DNA from 3 places in the Rhodopseudomonas sp. G2_2311 genome. Region 3 is predicted to be linked to each of the others. Evidence: predicted binding sites of a transcription regulator. Region 3 holds the regulator's gene; each other region holds the start of a gene.
What was found. Region 3 encodes PhoB, which activates phosphate uptake and scavenging genes when phosphate is short. Its sites were predicted from a motif close to TGTCATNNANCTGTCAT; they were not measured.
Positions count from the first base shown of each region.

Region 1 (5,718 bases), on a different contig from region 3:
GTAACGCTCCTCGCAGCTAGTCTCGAAATGCGTAGGAGCTGATCGCTGTGAAGTTCACCAATCTGCGGATCTCGCCGAAGCTGGGCATCCTGGTCGCTGTGGCGATGCTCGGCCTGGTGGTGTCCGGCCTATTTGCGGCGTCGATGCTGCAACGGGAGATGAGCAACGAGCGATTCGAGCAGACCAAGGCGCTGGTCGAAAGCGCGCTGAACATGGCGGTGGGGCTGCAAAAGCAGGTCGCGGCCGGCAAGCTCACCAAGGAGCAGGCGATCGCCGAATTCCAGCAGCGCGCCCAGAGCATGACCTACGACGGCACTAACGGTTACTTCTTCGCCTATAAAATGGACGGGTCGGTGGTCGTAATGTCCGATCCGAAAATGATCGGCACCAACCGGCTCGACGTCGAGACCGGCGGCCGCAAGATTGTGCGCGAGCTGCGCGACGGCGTCGCTGCCAAGGGCGATGTGACCCTGTTCTACGAATTCATGAAGCCCGGCAGTACCGAGCTGCTACGTAAAGTGTCCTATGCCGCGGCGATTCCCGGCTGGGATATGTTCGTCGGCACCGGCGTGTACTTGCAGGACATCAACGCCAAGCTGAAGCCGCTTCTGACCTGGCTCGGCGTGGTCATCGTCGGCATCGGCGTGGTGTGTGCCCTGGTCGCGTGGCTGATCAGCCGCAGCATCACCCAGCCGCTCGGCGCGCTCGGCACGCGCATGACTGCGCTGGCCGAAGGTCAGCTCGACGCGCCAATCCCCGGCGTCGACCGCGGCGACGAAATCGGCGCGATGGCCAAGACCGTGCAGGTGTTCAAGGACAACGCGATCCGGATCCGCGGGCTCGAGCAGCAGGAGCAGGAGGCACAGCGCCGCGCCGCGGCCGAGCGCAGCGCGCTGATGCAGAGCATCGCCGACGATTTCGAACGCAGCGTCAATGGCGTGGTGCGGAGCGTGGCCGATGCCACGCGCTACATGCAGAGCACCGCGCAGTCGATGACCTCCACCGCGGCCGACGCGTCCTCGCGCGCCGCAGCAGTCGGTGCGGCCTCGGATTCGGCATCCGGCATGGTCGGCACCGTGGCGTCGGCCTCCGAGCAGCTCTCGAGTTCGGTGCAGGAAATCTCGCGACAGGTCGACCAGTCGCGCTCGGTGGCGAGCAAGGCGGTGAGCGACGCCGAGCAGACCAACGGGACGGTGATGCAACTCTCGGTCAGCGCCGAGAAGATCGGCGAGGTCGTGCAGCTGATTCACTCGATCGCATCGCAAACCAATTTGCTGGCGCTCAACGCCACGATCGAAGCGGCGCGCGCCGGCGAGTCGGGGCGCGGCTTTGCGGTGGTGGCGAGTGAAGTGAAGGCACTGGCGAGCCAGACCGCGAAGGCGACCGAAGAAATCTCCGCGCAGGTCGCGGCGATGCAGTCCTCGACCGCCAGTGCGGTGCAGTCGATCGGCGGCATCACCGCGACAATCGGCGAGATCAACAAGATCACCGTGGCGATTGCGACGGCTGTCGAACAACAGGGGGCTGCGACGCAGGAAATCGCCCGCAACATTCAGTCGGTTGCGGCCGGTTCCAGCGAGATCAGCGATCACATCGGCGGCGTGAGTTCCGCCGCCCAAGCTACCGGCGACGCGGCTTCGCAGGTGCTGTCGCATGCGCAGGCGCTCGACAGCCAATCTGGTGCACTGCAATCGGCGGTCGACGACTTCCTCCGCAAGATTCGCGCCGCTTGATCGTGCGCTAGGCTTGAACCTTTTGGCCTCCAGTGGTGACAATTCTCTGCTGGGGGGATGCGTGAAGGACGAGAGACAACGCATGCCCATGATGTTGCAAGGCACCGTCGCTTTCGAACCTGAATTCGTCGGCAATCTGGCGTGGCTCACCCGCGCGTTGATTGCCCGCGACATCGATCCGGATGGTGTGACCATCGCCAAGGATCTGGCCGGCGTCGGTGCGCCGCCGCGCGCGGCCGGCTTACGCTACGTCTACACGGTCTCGACCGGCGATTCGGATTTCGTCGTGATCGAAACCAGCGACGCGCGGTTTCTCGAACAGTTTCTAGGCCGCCTCGAATCCGCCGACGACACGCCGTCGGCTCTGCCGCCCAAAGGCATGTTCGCGCGCCTGACCCGCTGGATGTCACCGCCGGCGTGATCGGCGACGGGCGACACCCAGGCGTACTGCAGCGGTGCTCGCTTTCACGACGTCATTCCGGGGCGCGCCGACAGGCGCGAACCCGGAATCTCGAGATGTTGAAGTAACGCCGCAGGACCGCACCGCGAGGTTCCGGGTTCACGCGCTGATGCGCGTGCCCCGGAACGACGGCAGTGCTTACGTCGGCTGTGGCGCTTACTTCGCCTTCAGGAAGTCAGCGACTTCGAGCAGCACGAATTCGTTGTCGTCGGCCTTGTTGGGATCGCGGCTCGACGAGAACGGCAGGTTGTTGTCGTTGCCGACGATGATGTGGCGGTCGTCGACCTTGTCGACGTTCTCGATGGTGAAGAACGGGAACGCCAGCACGCCGTCGGTCAGCGGCTTCTTCGCCTTCTTGTCCGGATCGCGGATCTTCATCAGGTCGATGAAGCCGATCTTGTTCACCGGCTTGCCGGCGTTCGCATCGGTCAGCTCGATCTTGTAGACGCGCTTGAACTTGGCGAGATCGTTGAAGCAATCGGTGCCGGTCTTGCCTTCGGGGCAGGCCTTGTCCTTGGTGCCTTCGCCGTTGTCACGCTCGATCACCAGGCCGTGGGTGGCGTCGATCATGTTGAAGTCGCCGATCGCGTTGCCGTTCTGCTCGAACACGTAATGCCAGGAACGGCCGGTGAACTTCTTCTGCGCGACGTCGAATTCGAGGATGCGCGAGGCTTCCTTGCCGTCGACCTTTTCCCAGTCCTTCTTGTCGGCGTCCCACAGCGGGCCTTCGAGCAGGCCGTACAGGAACTTGCCGTCCTTGGAGGCGGCGAAGCCTTCGTAGCCCTTGGAGCGCTTCAGGTTGACGCCGGTGTAGGTCGCGCCCGGCGCGCCAGGCGACTGAACCGACCAATGATCCGGCGACTTGATCGGCTTGCCGTCGGCCATGCTCTCATAGACGCCGATGATCTTGCCGGTCAGGTCGGCTTCGATGATGTAGGGGCCGAACTCGTCGCCGATCCAGAACCGGTCGCCGATGATCTGGAAGCCTTCGGTGTCGAAGTCGGCGCCGGTCAGATAGCGCTTGTCGGTGTCTTCGTGGACGATGCGGAACGGCACCTTCTTGTCCGGATCGTGCAGGAACACGGTCTGCTTGCGATCGACCGTGCCGGTCGCCCAGTCGATCTTGTAGTTGTCCAGATACAGCATCGAGTCGGCCGAGTTGTAGCGCGAGCCGAAGCCGTTGTCGGTCAGCACCCAGAAGGTGCCGTCCGGCATCGCCTTGATGCCGGAATGGCCCTGCAGCGGCTGGCCCTTGAACGGCACCGACACGCCGGTCGGACGGCCGTTGGACTTGCCCATCACGCTGCCCTGCGCTTCGACGCGCTGGCCGGTGGTGTACTTGCCCGAGGTCTTCAGATCGGCCGGTGCATCGGCCGGCGCGTCGACGAACGAGGCCGCCGGCAGCACCGCATGGCCGGCGAGAGTGGCGGGAAATTCGCCTTCGGTTTGCGCCAGCGCGGCGGACGTCGCCAGCGCAAAGACCGCGACCGAACCGAGCAGTAGTTTTCGCATGAACAGCCTCCTGGAATGGAAAGCCGGTCTTGTGGCGGCGCTCGGTCACAGAGGCCTGACGGATCGATGAAGCGACGATGACGGCCCCTGCGACCAATTGGCCACCCGCCGCCGAGCTCGGCTTTGACTCCCCTGGCCGGCGACCCTATTTAGAAGCGTTCTAAACTTGCGGGTGCTGAAATGAAGGCGTTTTCCGACCTCACCGAGCGTGAAATCCTGGCCGTCGCCATCTCGGGCGAGGAGGAAGACAGCCGGATCTATCTGGCGTTCGCCGAGGATCTGGCCGAGCGTTACCCCGATTCCGCGCGCGTGTTCACCGAGATGGCGCAGCAGGAAAAGGGCCATCGCCACATGCTGCTGCGGATGTACGAGCAGCGATTCGGGCCCGACTTGCCGCCGATCCGCCGCGAGGACGTCAAAGGCTTCATCCGCCGCCGCCCGATCTGGCTGACCCGCAATCTGCCGCTCGACCGCATCCGCAAAGAAGCCGAGACGATGGAGTTCGAGGCGCAGCGCTTCTACGAGCGTGCCGCCGAACGCGCCACCGACGTCCACATCCGCAAGCTGCTGTCCGACCTCGCCGAGTTCGAGAAGCGTCACGAGCAGCGCGCCACCCAGCTCACCGACAAGATCCTCACCCCCGATGCGCGCAGCGCCGAGGATCACGCCGCGCGGCGGATGTTCGTGCTGCAATACGTCCAGCCGGGACTCGCCGGCCTGATGGACGGCTCGGTGTCGACGCTGGCGCCGCTGTTCGCTGCCGCCTTCGCGACCCATCAGAACTGGCAGACCTTCCTGGTCGGTCTCGCCGCCTCGATCGGCGCCGGCATTTCGATGGGCTTTGCCGAAGCGCTGTCCGACGACGGCTCGATGACCGGGCGCGGCTCGCCGTGGCTGCGCGGCGGCATCTGCGGACTGATGACCACGCTCGGAGGCCTCGGTCACACGCTGCCGTATCTCGTGCCTGATAGTTGGGCCAACGCGTTCTGGATCGCGACCGGGATCGCCGCGCTGGTGGTGTTCGTCGAACTGTGGGTGATCGCTTACGTCCGCGCCAGATACATGGACACGCCGTTCCTGCACGCGGTGTTCCAGATCGTGCTGGGCGGCGTCATCGTGCTCGGCGTCGGCATCCTGATCGGCGGCGCTTAGTCCCGCTGTTACATGCGGGATTCAACCTAAGTCGTAGTCTGAACCCGGCTTTCCTCGTAGACGCACGAGGCGTTTGCTTAAGCAATTCCAAACAGCCGGCGATCAGCATGGGGCTCTCCTAGGAGTGCCCCATGTCGTTCTCGTTCAAATCCATCCGCAAAATTCAGGTCAAGATCGCGCTGGTCGCCGGCCTCTGCCTGACCGGCGCCAGCCTGATCCTGATCGGCTACAGCGTCCTGTCGGCGCAGAGCACGCATCACTACGTCACCTCCGAGGTGATGAAGCTGGTCGATCAGCAGACCAAGGAAAGCCTGCTCAACCGCGCCACCTCCGAAGCCTCGGTGATCAAGGCCGAGCTTGACCTCGGGCTCGACTCCGCGCGCAACATGGCGCACGCCTTCGAGGTCCTGGCCGATCCGAACAACGCGGGCACCACCGACGGCAACCGCCGCCTGCAGCTCAATGCGGTGCTCAAGAACACGCTGGAGCAGAACCCGGCCTTCAACGGCACCTACTCGGCCTGGGAGCCGAACGCGCTCGACGGCAACGACGTTGCGTTCAAGGGCCGCCAGACGATGGGGTCGGACAACACCGGCCGTTTCCTGCCGTATTGGACTCGCAGCGCCAGCGGTTCGATCGCGGTGCAGCCGCTGGTCGAATACGATAGCCAGGAGCGGCATCCAAACGGCCTGGTGAAGGGCGCGTGGTTCATCAATCCGAAGGCGACCGGCAAGGAGAACATCCTCGGGCCGCTGCCCTACATCGTGCAGGGCAAGGCAGTATTCCTCGCCACCATGTCGGTGCCGATCAAGATCGACGGCAAGTTCGTCGGCGTCGCCGGTGCGGACTACAATCTCGACT
Region 1 covers NZ_JAZDRK010000004.1:439,640-445,357, reverse strand. Annotated here, with positions in the region: gene VRZ08_RS09810 (methyl-accepting chemotaxis protein) at 48-1,733, shown strand; gene VRZ08_RS09805 (hypothetical protein) at 1,747-2,154, shown strand; gene VRZ08_RS09800 (esterase-like activity of phytase family protein) at 2,350-3,705, opposite strand; gene mbfA (iron exporter MbfA) at 3,886-4,857, shown strand; gene VRZ08_RS09790 (methyl-accepting chemotaxis protein) at 4,989-5,718, shown strand, end outside.
Region 1: VRZ08_RS09800 (esterase-like activity of phytase family protein) is a predicted target of PhoB. The motif match lies at 3,772-3,788, and genes of this name have one in related genera.

Region 2 (5,718 bases), on a different contig from region 3:
GGCCGGCACTGCTTCGCTGCGCAGCGGTTCGGCGCGGGCGGCTGAGCCGGCATCGGCCAGCACCTGGCGAACCAGTTCGCGGGTGTTGAGGTCGTCGACCGGAATGCCGTCAGGCCAGCGCAGGCTGCGTTCGGCGGCCGGCTCCAGGGCAGCGCTCCGGGCCATCGCGCGGTCATCGACGGGGACCCGAACCCGCGCCGCCGGTTCGACCGCGTAGGCCTCGCGCCGCGCCGAGCCGCGCCGCGGCATGATCAGGTTGCGAACGTCGAGGTCGCTGGCTTCGTAGTCCGGTTCGGCGAAGTCGCGGCCGCCATAGTCGCGGACCGCGTAGTCGCGTGCGACGAATTGCGGCTGGGCACGCCGAGCGGTGGCGCGGCGCGGCCGGTCGTCATAGCGGTCGTAGTCGTGGCGGCGAGCGAACTCCCGGCGTTCGACCTCGCGCGGATCGTACTCGTCATAGCCGCCATCGCTGTCGCGACCGCCGTAGCGCCGCCATTCATAGGCGCGGCGATCGTCGCGGCGGCGCATCTCCTCGTACTCGGCCTCGTCATCGTAGGACGCATGCTCGAAGCTGCGCGGGCGCTCCGCCGGGCGCTGCGGTGCGGGGGGCGGTTCTTCGGCGCGCACCGGCTCTTGGGTCACCGGTTGTGGTTTCGGTGGTTGCGCCGGTGGCTGCACGGCTGCGACCGAAGCCGGCGCCGCGGGATGGACCGCTGCGGCCACCGCGGCTGCGGGAGTGGGCTTTGGCGCTTCGTCCTCGAGGTCTTCGTTGTTCTCGATGCGCTGCCGCGCGCGTTCGACCTGCGCCTGAATCTTCGCGGCATAGACGCTCGGCGGCGAGAAGAAGATTTTCGCAACCACCGGAACGATTTCCAGGAAGATGATGAAGCAGCGGGTCATCCACGAGAACAGCGTCATGGTGGCGCCGTCACGCGGGTCGTTCTTCAATTCCTGATACGCGGCGATCCGGGTCAGCGGATCGAATTTGTCTTTCTTCTCCTGGTAATAGGAGTCCGCCATCACCTTCTTGCGGAAGTCGGCGACGCTTGCGGCCTTGTCGATTTCGAACTGCTTCAGGTCGGCGCGGGCCGCATCGATCCGCTGCTGCAGCGCATCGGCGCGCGCCTTGATCGCCCCGCGCTCCTGCTCGCGGGCGCCGAGCGCGTCCGCGGTGATCTTGGCTTGAGCGGCGCGGAGATCGTCGCGGCGGACGTGGAGCTGGGCGATCTCGGCTTCACGCTCGGCGCGCTGCGCCTGGAAGGCCTGGCGCTGCTTCCTGGCGAATTCGTAGCGGGGGCCTGCGCCGGGGCGGCCGGAATTGTTCGGCGTCGCTTTCAGGCCGAACTCTTCGGCGTTCATGTCGGCGATGTAGCGCTGGATCGTCTTGTCGATCTCGGCGATGTCGGCGCGGATGCCGGCCTCGCGGGTCGCCAGCGCGCGGATCTGCTGCTCGATGTCCTCGGTGCGGGCCTGGGTGGTCGGCTCCGGCTTCGGCTGCTCGGTGAGGGCGTCGCGGTGGAGCGCCTCGAGCTGTTCGATGTCGGCGAGCCGGCGCTTGGCTTCGGCGTTCAGCCCGGCTTCGAAACTTGCGATCTTGTCGTAGATCGGCTGGTTGGCGGCGACGCGGTCGGCTTCGATCTTCTCGTTGATGGTCGAGGAGAAGATCGCGAGTTCCAGGAACATCGCGATCACCCAGGCGAGCCCGAACGACAGCAGCAGCCGGATGCCGACGCGGACGAACCGCCAGGCGGTCTGCTTGGCCTCGGCGCGCGACTGGATCGCAGAGGTGTTCCACAGCGTGCCCTGATAGAACCAGTCGGACTGGCACAGCGCGCGGTCGAACATCAGCACGGTCAGCGCGATCACCGTCGAGACCAGCAGCCGGGTCCATATATTGTCGATCATGTAGCCGGTGGCGTGGAACGACACGCCGAGCACGACCACGAACGACAGACAGAGCGATGCACCGAGATGCGTGGCCCATAATTTGTCGGAGGGCGGGCAGCTCTGAAGAGTCTTGCGATCGACGCCAGCGATGATGCCAAGAACGCGTTGAATCATGGCCGCCCAGTTCTGCGGTGACATGCGCCGCGGTTTGGTTGTGACAGGTCGGTCGAGTCTAACAGAGCGTAAACAAATTCAATACGAGGCGACGTTTAGTAGGCGAGTCACCAGGCTCCGATTTGATCTCAGCAGTTGCTGCTAAGTGACCGTGATCGATTGCAAACTTGCTGAGTTGGAGAGGCGGGGAGGCGGCCTTCGCCGTCCTCAATATTTTGTCGTGATGGTGGGGGCGGACACGTCCGTCCATTCCTCGATTACCACTGCTAAGCGACCTCTCGGGGATCGATTTCACATCAGCGCGTTGAAGTGATTCGCGAGCTAGCGAGACCCGGGCCGTGACAACGGTGTCCGCCGGCAACCCGGCGGCGGCGCGAAACCTGTGGACGAGGGGGGACGGCGATTGCCGAAATGTCCCGATCCCGTGCCGTCCGATCGCGGACAGGACCGGTCCGCGGCTCCCACGTCCAGTCGGTCCGGAATGGACGGTTGCCTGTGAGCCTCTGAAGTGTTTTATGACGCCGGTGTGACGCGGTCGGGCGTCTCCGGCCTCCCACGGCCGATCTACGAACCCGCGTTACGTCAACCGGATAGCTCCCGATGCTACGATACTTTCGAGCCTTTCTGCCCAAGGAAGAGAGGTTCTTCGACCTGTTCGCCCAGCACACGCATACAGTCGTGCAGGGAGCCCAGGCGCTGCAGGACATGCTGCGCGGCGGCGATGAGACGCTGGTGCACTGCCAGCGCGTCAGCCATTTCGAATCCGAGGCCGACAGCATCACCCGCGAGGTGCTGACCGCGGTGCGCCGCACCTTCATCACGCCGTTCGACCGGGTCGACATCAAGAACCTGATCAACTCGATGGACGACGCCATCGACCAGATGCAGCAGACCGCCAAGGCGGTGATCCTGTTCGAGGTCCGCGAGTTCGAGCCGCCGATGCGCGAGATCGGGTCGCTCCTGGTCGAAAGCGCCAATCTGGTCGGGCGCGCGGTGCCGCTGATGCAGTCGATCGGGCCGAACCTGCAGATGCTGACGGCGATGACCGAGGAGATCACCAAGCTGGAAGGCCGGGTCGACGATCTCCACGACATCGGGCTGAAGGAACTGTTCCTCAAGCACCGTAACGCCAACACCATGGATTACATCGTCGGCGCCGAGATCTACGACCACCTCGAAAAGGTCGCTGACCGTTTCGACGACGTCGCCAACGAGATCAATTCCATCGTCATCGAGCAGGTCTAGGGCAGGGGCCGGCCGTGGACGCTTCGCTCGGGCTGCCCATCCTGGTCGGGTTGATCGCCGTCGCACTGCTGTTCGACTTTCTGAACGGCCTGCACGACGCCGCCAATTCGATCGCCACCATCGTCTCGACCCGGGTGCTGCGGCCGCAATATGCGGTGTTCTGGGCGGCCTCGTTCAATTTCATCGCTTTCATGGTGTTCGGCCTGCACGTCGCCAACACCATTGGCACCGGCATCATCGAGCCCAGCGTGATCGACGCCTCGGTGATCTTCGCGGCGCTGACCGGGGCGATCGTCTGGAACCTGGTGACCTGGGGGCTCGGCATTCCCTCGAGCTCGTCGCATGCGCTGATCGGCGGTCTGCTCGGCGCCGGCCTCGCCAAGGCCGGGCTGTCGGCGGCGGTGTGGAGCGGCCTGACCAAGGCGCTGCTGGCGATCGTGTTGTCGCCGCTGGTCGGCTTCTTGCTGGCGCTGGTGCTGGTCGCGATCGTGTCGTGGGCGTCGGTGCGGTCGACGCCATTCGCGGTGGACCGCGCCTTCCGCATTCTGCAGTTCGCCTCTGCTTCGCTGTATTCGCTCGGCCACGGCGGCAACGACGCCCAGAAGACGATGGGCATCATCGCGGTGCTTTTGTATTCACAGGGCTATCTCGGCAGCGAGTTTTCGGTGCCGTTCTGGGTGGTGCTGTCGTGCCAGGCGGCGATGGCGCTCGGCACGCTGATGGGCGGCTGGCGGATCGTCCGCACCATGGGGCTGCGCATCACCAAGCTGACGCCGATGCAGGGCTTCTGCGCCGAAACCGGCGGCGCCGCGACGCTGTTCATGGCGACCTTCCTCGGCGTGCCGGTGTCGACCACCCACACCATCACCGGCGCCATCGTCGGCGTCGGCGCCGCGCGCCGGATGTCGGCGGTGCGCTGGAACGTGGCGAGCTCGATCGTCTACGCCTGGGTGATCACGATCCCGGCCTCGGCGATCGTCGCGGCGCTGGCGTATTGGGCGACGCGGCTGGTGCCGGCGTTCTGAAGCGGGCTGTCATTGCGAGCGTAGCGAAGCAATCCAAGGCCGGGCATACCGAATCCTGGATTGCTTCGTCGCTTTGCTCTTCGGAATGACGGATGGACTCGTCGGCCTTAGCCCACCAGCTTTAGACCCACAATGCCGGCGACGATCAGGCCGATGCAGGCGAGGCGGCCGACCGTGGCCGGATCGCCGAACAGCGCAATGCCGAGCGCCGCGGTGCCGACCGCGCCGATGCCGCTCCATACCGCATAGGCGGTGCCGATCGGCAGTGTCTTCAGGGCGAGCCCGAGCAGCGCGACGCTGGCGACCATCGCCGACACGGTCAGCGCCGTCGGAACCAAGCGGGTAAAGCCTTCGGTGTATTTCAGGCCGAGCGCCCAGCCGATCTCCATCAGACCGGCGACGAACAGATAGAACCAAGCCATAGCGGCCTCCTTGCGCAACGTCCGGGCAATTTTCATGAGGCCATCCAACGGGATGGCGCGCCGGCGCAATGCGCGGTGGTGAGGAGGCCGGGTCGTCCCGGCCGAAAAGGTGATTTTGAGGTCGTCCTCGATCCCTTATATGAGGGACGCCGTTCCGCCGCGCAACTGCCGGCGCTGCGACCCGCCGGAAGCCCTTGATCGCGCCGGCTTTCCCTGCCACAGGCTGATGAATGTCCGACACCGCTGTTCCGGCCGAAGCGCCGTCCTCGACCCCGTTTTCGCTCGCCCATGAAGTGGCGCGGCGGCGCACCTTTGCGATCATTTCGCATCCTGACGCCGGCAAGACCACGCTGACCGAAAAGCTGCTGCTGTTCGGCGGCGCCATCAATCTCGCCGGCCAGGTCAAGGCCAAGGGCGAGCGCCGCAACACTCGGTCGGACTGGATGAAGATCGAGCGCGACCGCGGCATTTCGGTGGTCACCTCGGTGATGACCTTCGAGTTCGACGGCCTGGTCTTCAACCTGCTCGACACGCCGGGCCACGAGGACTTCTCGGAAGACACCTACCGGACGCTGACCGCGGTCGACTCCGCCGTGATGGTGATCGACGCCGCCAAGGGCATCGAGGCGCGCACCCGCAAGCTGTTCGAGGTCTGCCGGCTGCGCGACATTCCGATCATCACCTTCATCAACAAGATGGACCGCGAGACCCGCGATATCTTCGATCTCTTGGACGAGATCGAGAAGACGCTGGCGCTCGACACCACGCCGATGACTTGGCCGGTCGGGCGCGGCCGCGACTTCCTCGGCACCTACGACGTGCTCGACGGCGGCGTGCGCCTGCTCGAAGGCGGCGGCGCCAAGACCGGCGCGGCCGAGCAGATCACCATCGAGGAACTCGGCAAGCGCCACCCCAATCTCGACGTCGCCGCGGTCAAGGAGGAGCTCGAGCTCGCCACCGAAGCC
Region 2 covers NZ_JAZDRK010000003.1:274,586-280,303, forward strand. Annotated here, with positions in the region: gene VRZ08_RS06745 (DUF4407 domain-containing protein) at 1-2,061, opposite strand, end outside; gene VRZ08_RS06750 (DUF47 domain-containing protein) at 2,662-3,306, shown strand; gene VRZ08_RS06755 (inorganic phosphate transporter) at 3,321-4,331, shown strand; gene sugE (quaternary ammonium compound efflux SMR transporter SugE) at 4,439-4,753, opposite strand; gene VRZ08_RS06765 (peptide chain release factor 3) at 4,984-5,718, shown strand, end outside.
Region 2: VRZ08_RS06750 (DUF47 domain-containing protein) is a predicted target of PhoB. The motif match lies at 2,577-2,593, and genes of this name have one in related genera.

Region 3 (5,718 bases):
ACGTTGTCGCCGGCGCCGACGGTGAGCAGCTTCTCGGCCCGCAGCGCCGCGATCAGCTCCGGCGATGGCACCACCGCCTTGAGGCCGAGCAGCAAGCCTTCGCCGCGGATTTCGCTGACGACGCGCGGATGCCGATCGACGACACCGGCAAGCTTCTGTTTCAGCAGCAGCGACATCTTCTTGACGTGGTCGAAGAAGCCCGGCTGCAGCATGATGTCGAGCACAGCGTTAGCGGCCGCGACGGCCAGCGGATTGCCGCCGAAGGTCGAGCCGTGTGCGCCTGGCGCCATGCCCTTCGCGGCTTCCGCGGTCGACAGGCAGGCGCCGATCGGAAAGCCGCCGCCGAGCGCCTTGGCCAGCGACATCAAATCCGGCGCGACGCCGACCCGCTTATAGGCGAACAGTTCGCCGGTGCGGCCCATGCCGGTCTGGACTTCGTCGAAGATCAGCAGCAGGCCGTGCGCGTCGCACAGCTCCCGCAGGCCGCGGAAGAACGCCAGCTCCGGCGAGCGCACGCCGCCCTCGCCCTGCAGCGGCTCGATCAGGATCGCGGCGGTGGTCGGACCGATCGCGGCCTTCACCGCATCGAGGTCACCGAGCGGCAACTGATCGAAACCGTCGAGCGGCTTGCCGTAGCCTTCCAGGTACTTTGCCGCGCCGGTGGCGGCGAGCGTGCCGAGCGTGCGGCCGTGGAACGCGCCCTCGAAAGTAATCACCCGGGTGCGCTCGGGCTCGCCCTTGGAGAAGTGATAGTGCCGCGCCATCTTCAGCGCGCACTCGACCGCTTCAGCACCCGAATTGCAGAAGAACACCTTGTCGGCAAAGCTCTGTTCACACAGCCGCGCCGCCAGCTTCTCGCCGTCGGGGCTCTTGAACAGGTTGGACATGTGCCACAGTTTGGTCGCCTGCTGCTGCAAGGCTTCGACCAGATGCGGATGGCAATGGCCGAGCGCGTTGACGGCGACGCCGCTGGTGAAGTCGAGGTAGCGCTCGCCATCAGTTCCGTGCAGCCAGACACCTTCGCCGCGCTCGAACGCGACATCCGCTCTGGCGAAAACCGGGAGGAGATGGGACGTTGAAGCGCTCTGAGACATGGCCGATCCGATCGGAAAATAGCGGGCCGCCGGCCGGCCGCGTCACGCGCATGACACGAACGCAGTCTGGGACAACGTACCCCGGAAACGAAACGTGCCGCCTTTCCAGGCGGCACGTGGGATTATTCTAGAAGCGTCGAACTCACTGTCAACACGGAGCTTCGACGAAGTGCTGCCAGAAAGCAGCACTCGCGCTGTTTGTTGTGGCTTCGCGGACTCACTCACAGGAGAAGGTGTGGACGCACCGGGTCGGACTCTTGCGCGCGAGTCACGGCATATTGTAGCCTTTTGACTGTCGGGTACGACATCTCGTGCGCGGTTTGTAATCCATTTCGAGTTCTCGGATGAGGCGTAACGCCGGGGCGGCAAGGGTCGTCCGGCGAGCGCTAAGGGATTCTGACAGCTGAGATTTTGACGACCTCACAGCCGCGGTTCCGCGCCGCCCTTCGGCGCCCGCGGCAGGAAGGGATAGAACTATGACGGCATTGACCTGGACCGACGAGCGCGTCGAGCAGTTGAAGAAATTGTGGGAGGGCGGGCTGTCGGCGAGTCAAATTGCCGCCGAGCTTGGCAACGTCACCCGCAATGCCGTGATCGGCAAGGTCCACCGCCTCGGCCTGTCGGGCCGGGCCAAGAGCCCCACGTCGGCAGCGCCGCGGCCGCGCAAGGCGCGCCCGGTGCAGCAGATGATGAGGGTGACCCGCCCGGTGGCGCGCGGCAACACCGCGCTGGCGCACGCTTTCGAAGTGGAAGCCGAGCCCGATCCGATCGCCTTCGACAACGTGGTTCCGATGAACCAGCGCCTGTCGCTGCTGGAACTCAACGAAGCCACCTGCCACTGGCCGGTCGGCGATCCGTCGAGCCCGGAATTCTTCTTCTGCGGCGGCAAGTCGCTGCCGGGCCTGCCCTACTGCGCGCATCACTCGCGCATCGCCTATCAGCCGGTCGGCGATCGCCGCCGCGCAGCTCCCAAGACCACGCGCTAGACTGACGCCGCCTGCCCGAGGCCGCGGCAAACCGCGCGTGCAGCGCAGGGCTGCGCCATACCTCCAAACTGTCATCGCCCGCAAAAGCGGGCGACCCAGTATTCCAGAGCGTCGGTTACTTCCCCCCACTCACTGCAGTACTGGATCCTCCGCCTTCGCGGAGGATGACGCTGCTATGTTGGGCTGAGGCCGCGGCTGAACGATTGCAAAAGCGATAGAGTCGACAAACGCCGCCATCGCGTCGTTCCCACGTGTCGCTAAATCACGCTCGCGGTCATCGTGATTTGAAACGAGTGTCTTGGTGGGCACGCTTCGCTTTGCCCACCCGACGTCGCAAACCTGCTAACAACTACGACGGGCTGCCTTCGACCTTGGCGAAGCGGTCGTCGAGGGCGTAGCCGGCGCCGCGAACGGTGCGGATCGGGTCCTGCTCGCGGCCGATATTGAGCAGCTTGCGCAGACGGCCGATATGCACGTCGACGGTGCGCTCATCGATATAGATATCGCGGCCCCAGACGCCGTCGAGCAGCTGCTCGCGGCTGAACACCCGGCCCGGGTGCTCCAGGAAGAATTCGAGCAGGCGATACTCGGTCGGGCCGAGATCGATCGGCCGACCGGACCGCGCCACCCGGCGCTTGTCGCGATCGAGCTCGAGATCACCATACGCCAGCACGGTAGCGAGCCGCTCCGGCGCCGCGCGGCGCAGCAAGCCCTTCACCCGCGCCAGCAGCTCCGGCACCGAGAACGGCTTGACGATGTAATCGTCCGCCCCGGTGGCGAGCCCGCGGACGCGCTCGCTTTCCTCGCCGCGCGCGGTGAGCATGATGATCGGCAGTTGCTTGGTGTCGCTGCGCGCCCGCAGGCGGCGGCACAGTTCGATGCCGGACAGGCCCGGCAGCATCCAGTCCAGCACCACCAGATCCGGAATCCGCTCCTTCATCCGGGTGTCGGCGTCGTCGCCGCGCGCCACCGTCTCGACCTCGTAACCTTCGGATTCCAGATTGTATCGCAGCAGCGTCGTCAGCGCTTCCTCGTCTTCAACTACCAGAATGCGCGCAGCCATCGTCGTCCTCGTCTCAGTGTCGTCTCGATCCGTCCCATGGCGCCGGCCCGGCGGGCCGGCCGCCAGAGCAGCGTCAGTTGCCGGGCGTCGCGTTGGCGAACGTGGTCATGTCGCCCTTCGGACGCTTGTCCATGATCTGCTGGCCCTCGATCATGTAGAACACCGTCTCGGCGATGTTGGTCGCATGATCGCCGATCCGCTCGATGTTCTTGGCGCAGAACATCAGGTGGATGCAGAACGAGATGTTGCGCGGATCTTCCATCATGTAGGTGAGCAGCTCGCGGAACAGCGAGGTGCAGATCGCGTCGACTTCCTCGTCGCCGTTCCACACCACCATCGCGGCCGGCAGATCGTGCGCCGTGTAGGCATCGAGCACGGCCTTGACCTGCGACTGCACCAGATCGGTCATGTGTTCGAGGCCGCGGATCAGCTTCAACGGATGGAAGTCGTTGTCGATCGCGTTGACGCGCTTGGCGATGTTCTTCGACAGATCGCCGATCCGCTCGAGATCGGTGGCGACGCGCATCGCGCCGACGATTTCGCGCAGGTCGATCGCCATCGGCTGACGCCGCGCGATGGTCAGCACCGCGCGCTCTTCGATACTCCGCTGCATCTGGTCGATCTCGGCGTCGGCCGCGACCACGCGCGAGGCCAGCGCGACGTCTCGCCGGATCAGCGCATCGACCGAGTCGACGATCTGGCGCTCGGCCAATCCGCCCATCTCCGCAACCAGCCGGGTCAGATCCTGCAGATCGCCGTCGAACGCCTTGGTGGTATGTTCGAATCCCATATCCGTGCTCCTCGCCCGCCGCGTCAGCCGAACCGGCCGGTGATGTAGTCCTGGGTGCGCCGATCGCTCGGCGAGGTGAAGATCTTGTTGGTCGGGCCGAACTCGATCAGCTCGCCGAGATACATGAAGGCAGTCGACTCCGACACGCGCGCCGCCTGCTGCATGTTATGGGTCACGATCGCGATCGTGTATTGTTCCTTCAGCTCGTCGATCAGCTCTTCGATCTTGGCGGTGGAGATCGGGTCGAGCGCCGAGCACGGCTCGTCGAACAGGATCACTTCCGGCCGCACCGCGATGGTGCGGGCAATGCACAGCCGCTGCTGCTGACCGCCCGACAGGCTGAGGCCGGAAGCGTTGAGCTTGTCTTTGACTTCGTTCCACAGCGCCGCGCCGCGCAGCGCCTTCTCGACACGTCCGTCCATCTCGGACTTTGAGATCTTCTCGTACAGCCGGACGCCGAACGCGATGTTCTCATAGATCGTCATCGGGAACGGCGTCGGCTTCTGGAACACCATGCCGACCCGCGCGCGCAGCAGGTTGAGGTCGAGCTTGGGGTCGAGGATGTTGGTGTTGTCGAGCAGCACCTGCCCCTCGGCGCGCTGCCCCGGATACAGATCATACATCCGGTTGAAGATGCGCAGCAGGGTCGACTTGCCGCAGCCCGACGGACCGATGAACGCGGTGACGCGGTTGGTGGCGAGCGCCAGATTGATGTGCTTCAGGGCGTGGTTCTGACCGTAGTAGAAATTGAGGTCGCGCACGGTCACCTTGGCCGGGCCGTCCGGCTGGGCGCCGATCGGCGGCATCGCGGACGGAACGCTGGTGGCGATCGAGATCTCGGTCATTTCGTGGTCCTCTCGGCGCCGATGATGCGCGCGCCAATGTTCAGGGCAAGCACGGTCAGGGTGATCAGCAGCGCGCCGGTCCAGGCGAGTTGCTTCCAGTAAGCGTAGGGGCTCTGGACGAAGTTGTTGATGGTCACCGGCAGGTTGGCCATCGTCTTGGTCAGATCCAGGCTGAAGAACTGGTTGCTGAGCGCGGTGAACAGCAGCGGCGCGGTCTCGCCGGCGACGCGCGCGGTCGCCAACAGGATGCCGGTGATCAGGCCGGCGCGGGCGGCGCGATAGGCGATCCGGCGGATCACCAGCGAGCGCGGCAGGCCGAGCGCCGAGGCGGCTTCGCGCAGCGAACTCGGCACCAGCAGCAGCATGTCTTCGGTGGTGCGCACCACCACCGGGATCACGATCACCGCCAGCGCCAGCGCGCCGGCGAGCGCCGAGAACCGGCCCATCGTCACCACCACCGCGCCGTAGATGAACAGGCCGATGATGATCGAGGGGGCGCTGAGCAGGATGTCGTTGATGAAGCGGATCACCGAGGTGAGCTTGTCGTACTTGCCGTATTCGGCCAGATACGTACCGGCGAACAGCCCGAGCGGCGCGCCGATTCCGACGCCCAGAATGGTCATCAGCACCGAGCCGACGATCGCGTTCAGAAGACCGCCCTCGCTTGAGCCGGGCGGCGGCGTGTTCTGGGTGAACACTTCGAGATTGAGGCCGGCAAGGCCATTCCAGAACAGCGTGAACAGGATCAGCGCCAGCCAGGTGACGCCGAACAGCGCCGCCCCCGAACACAGCACCTTGATCACAAGGTCGTTGCGGTGACGCCGCTTGTAGATCGGGTTGTCGAGATGGATCGGCGACATCTTACTTGCCCGCCTTCAGTTCGAGCCGCAGCAGCAGCAGCCGGGCGGCCGCCAGCACCAGGAAGGTCAGAATGAACAGC
Region 3 covers NZ_JAZDRK010000014.1:1,207-6,924, forward strand. Annotated here, with positions in the region: gene VRZ08_RS17340 (aspartate aminotransferase family protein) at 1-1,094, opposite strand, end outside; gene VRZ08_RS17345 (GcrA family cell cycle regulator) at 1,571-2,080, shown strand; gene phoB (phosphate regulon transcriptional regulator PhoB) at 2,430-3,143, opposite strand; gene phoU (phosphate signaling complex protein PhoU) at 3,217-3,933, opposite strand; gene pstB (phosphate ABC transporter ATP-binding protein PstB) at 3,957-4,778, opposite strand; gene pstA (phosphate ABC transporter permease PstA) at 4,775-5,638, opposite strand; gene pstC (phosphate ABC transporter permease subunit PstC) at 5,640-5,718, opposite strand, start outside.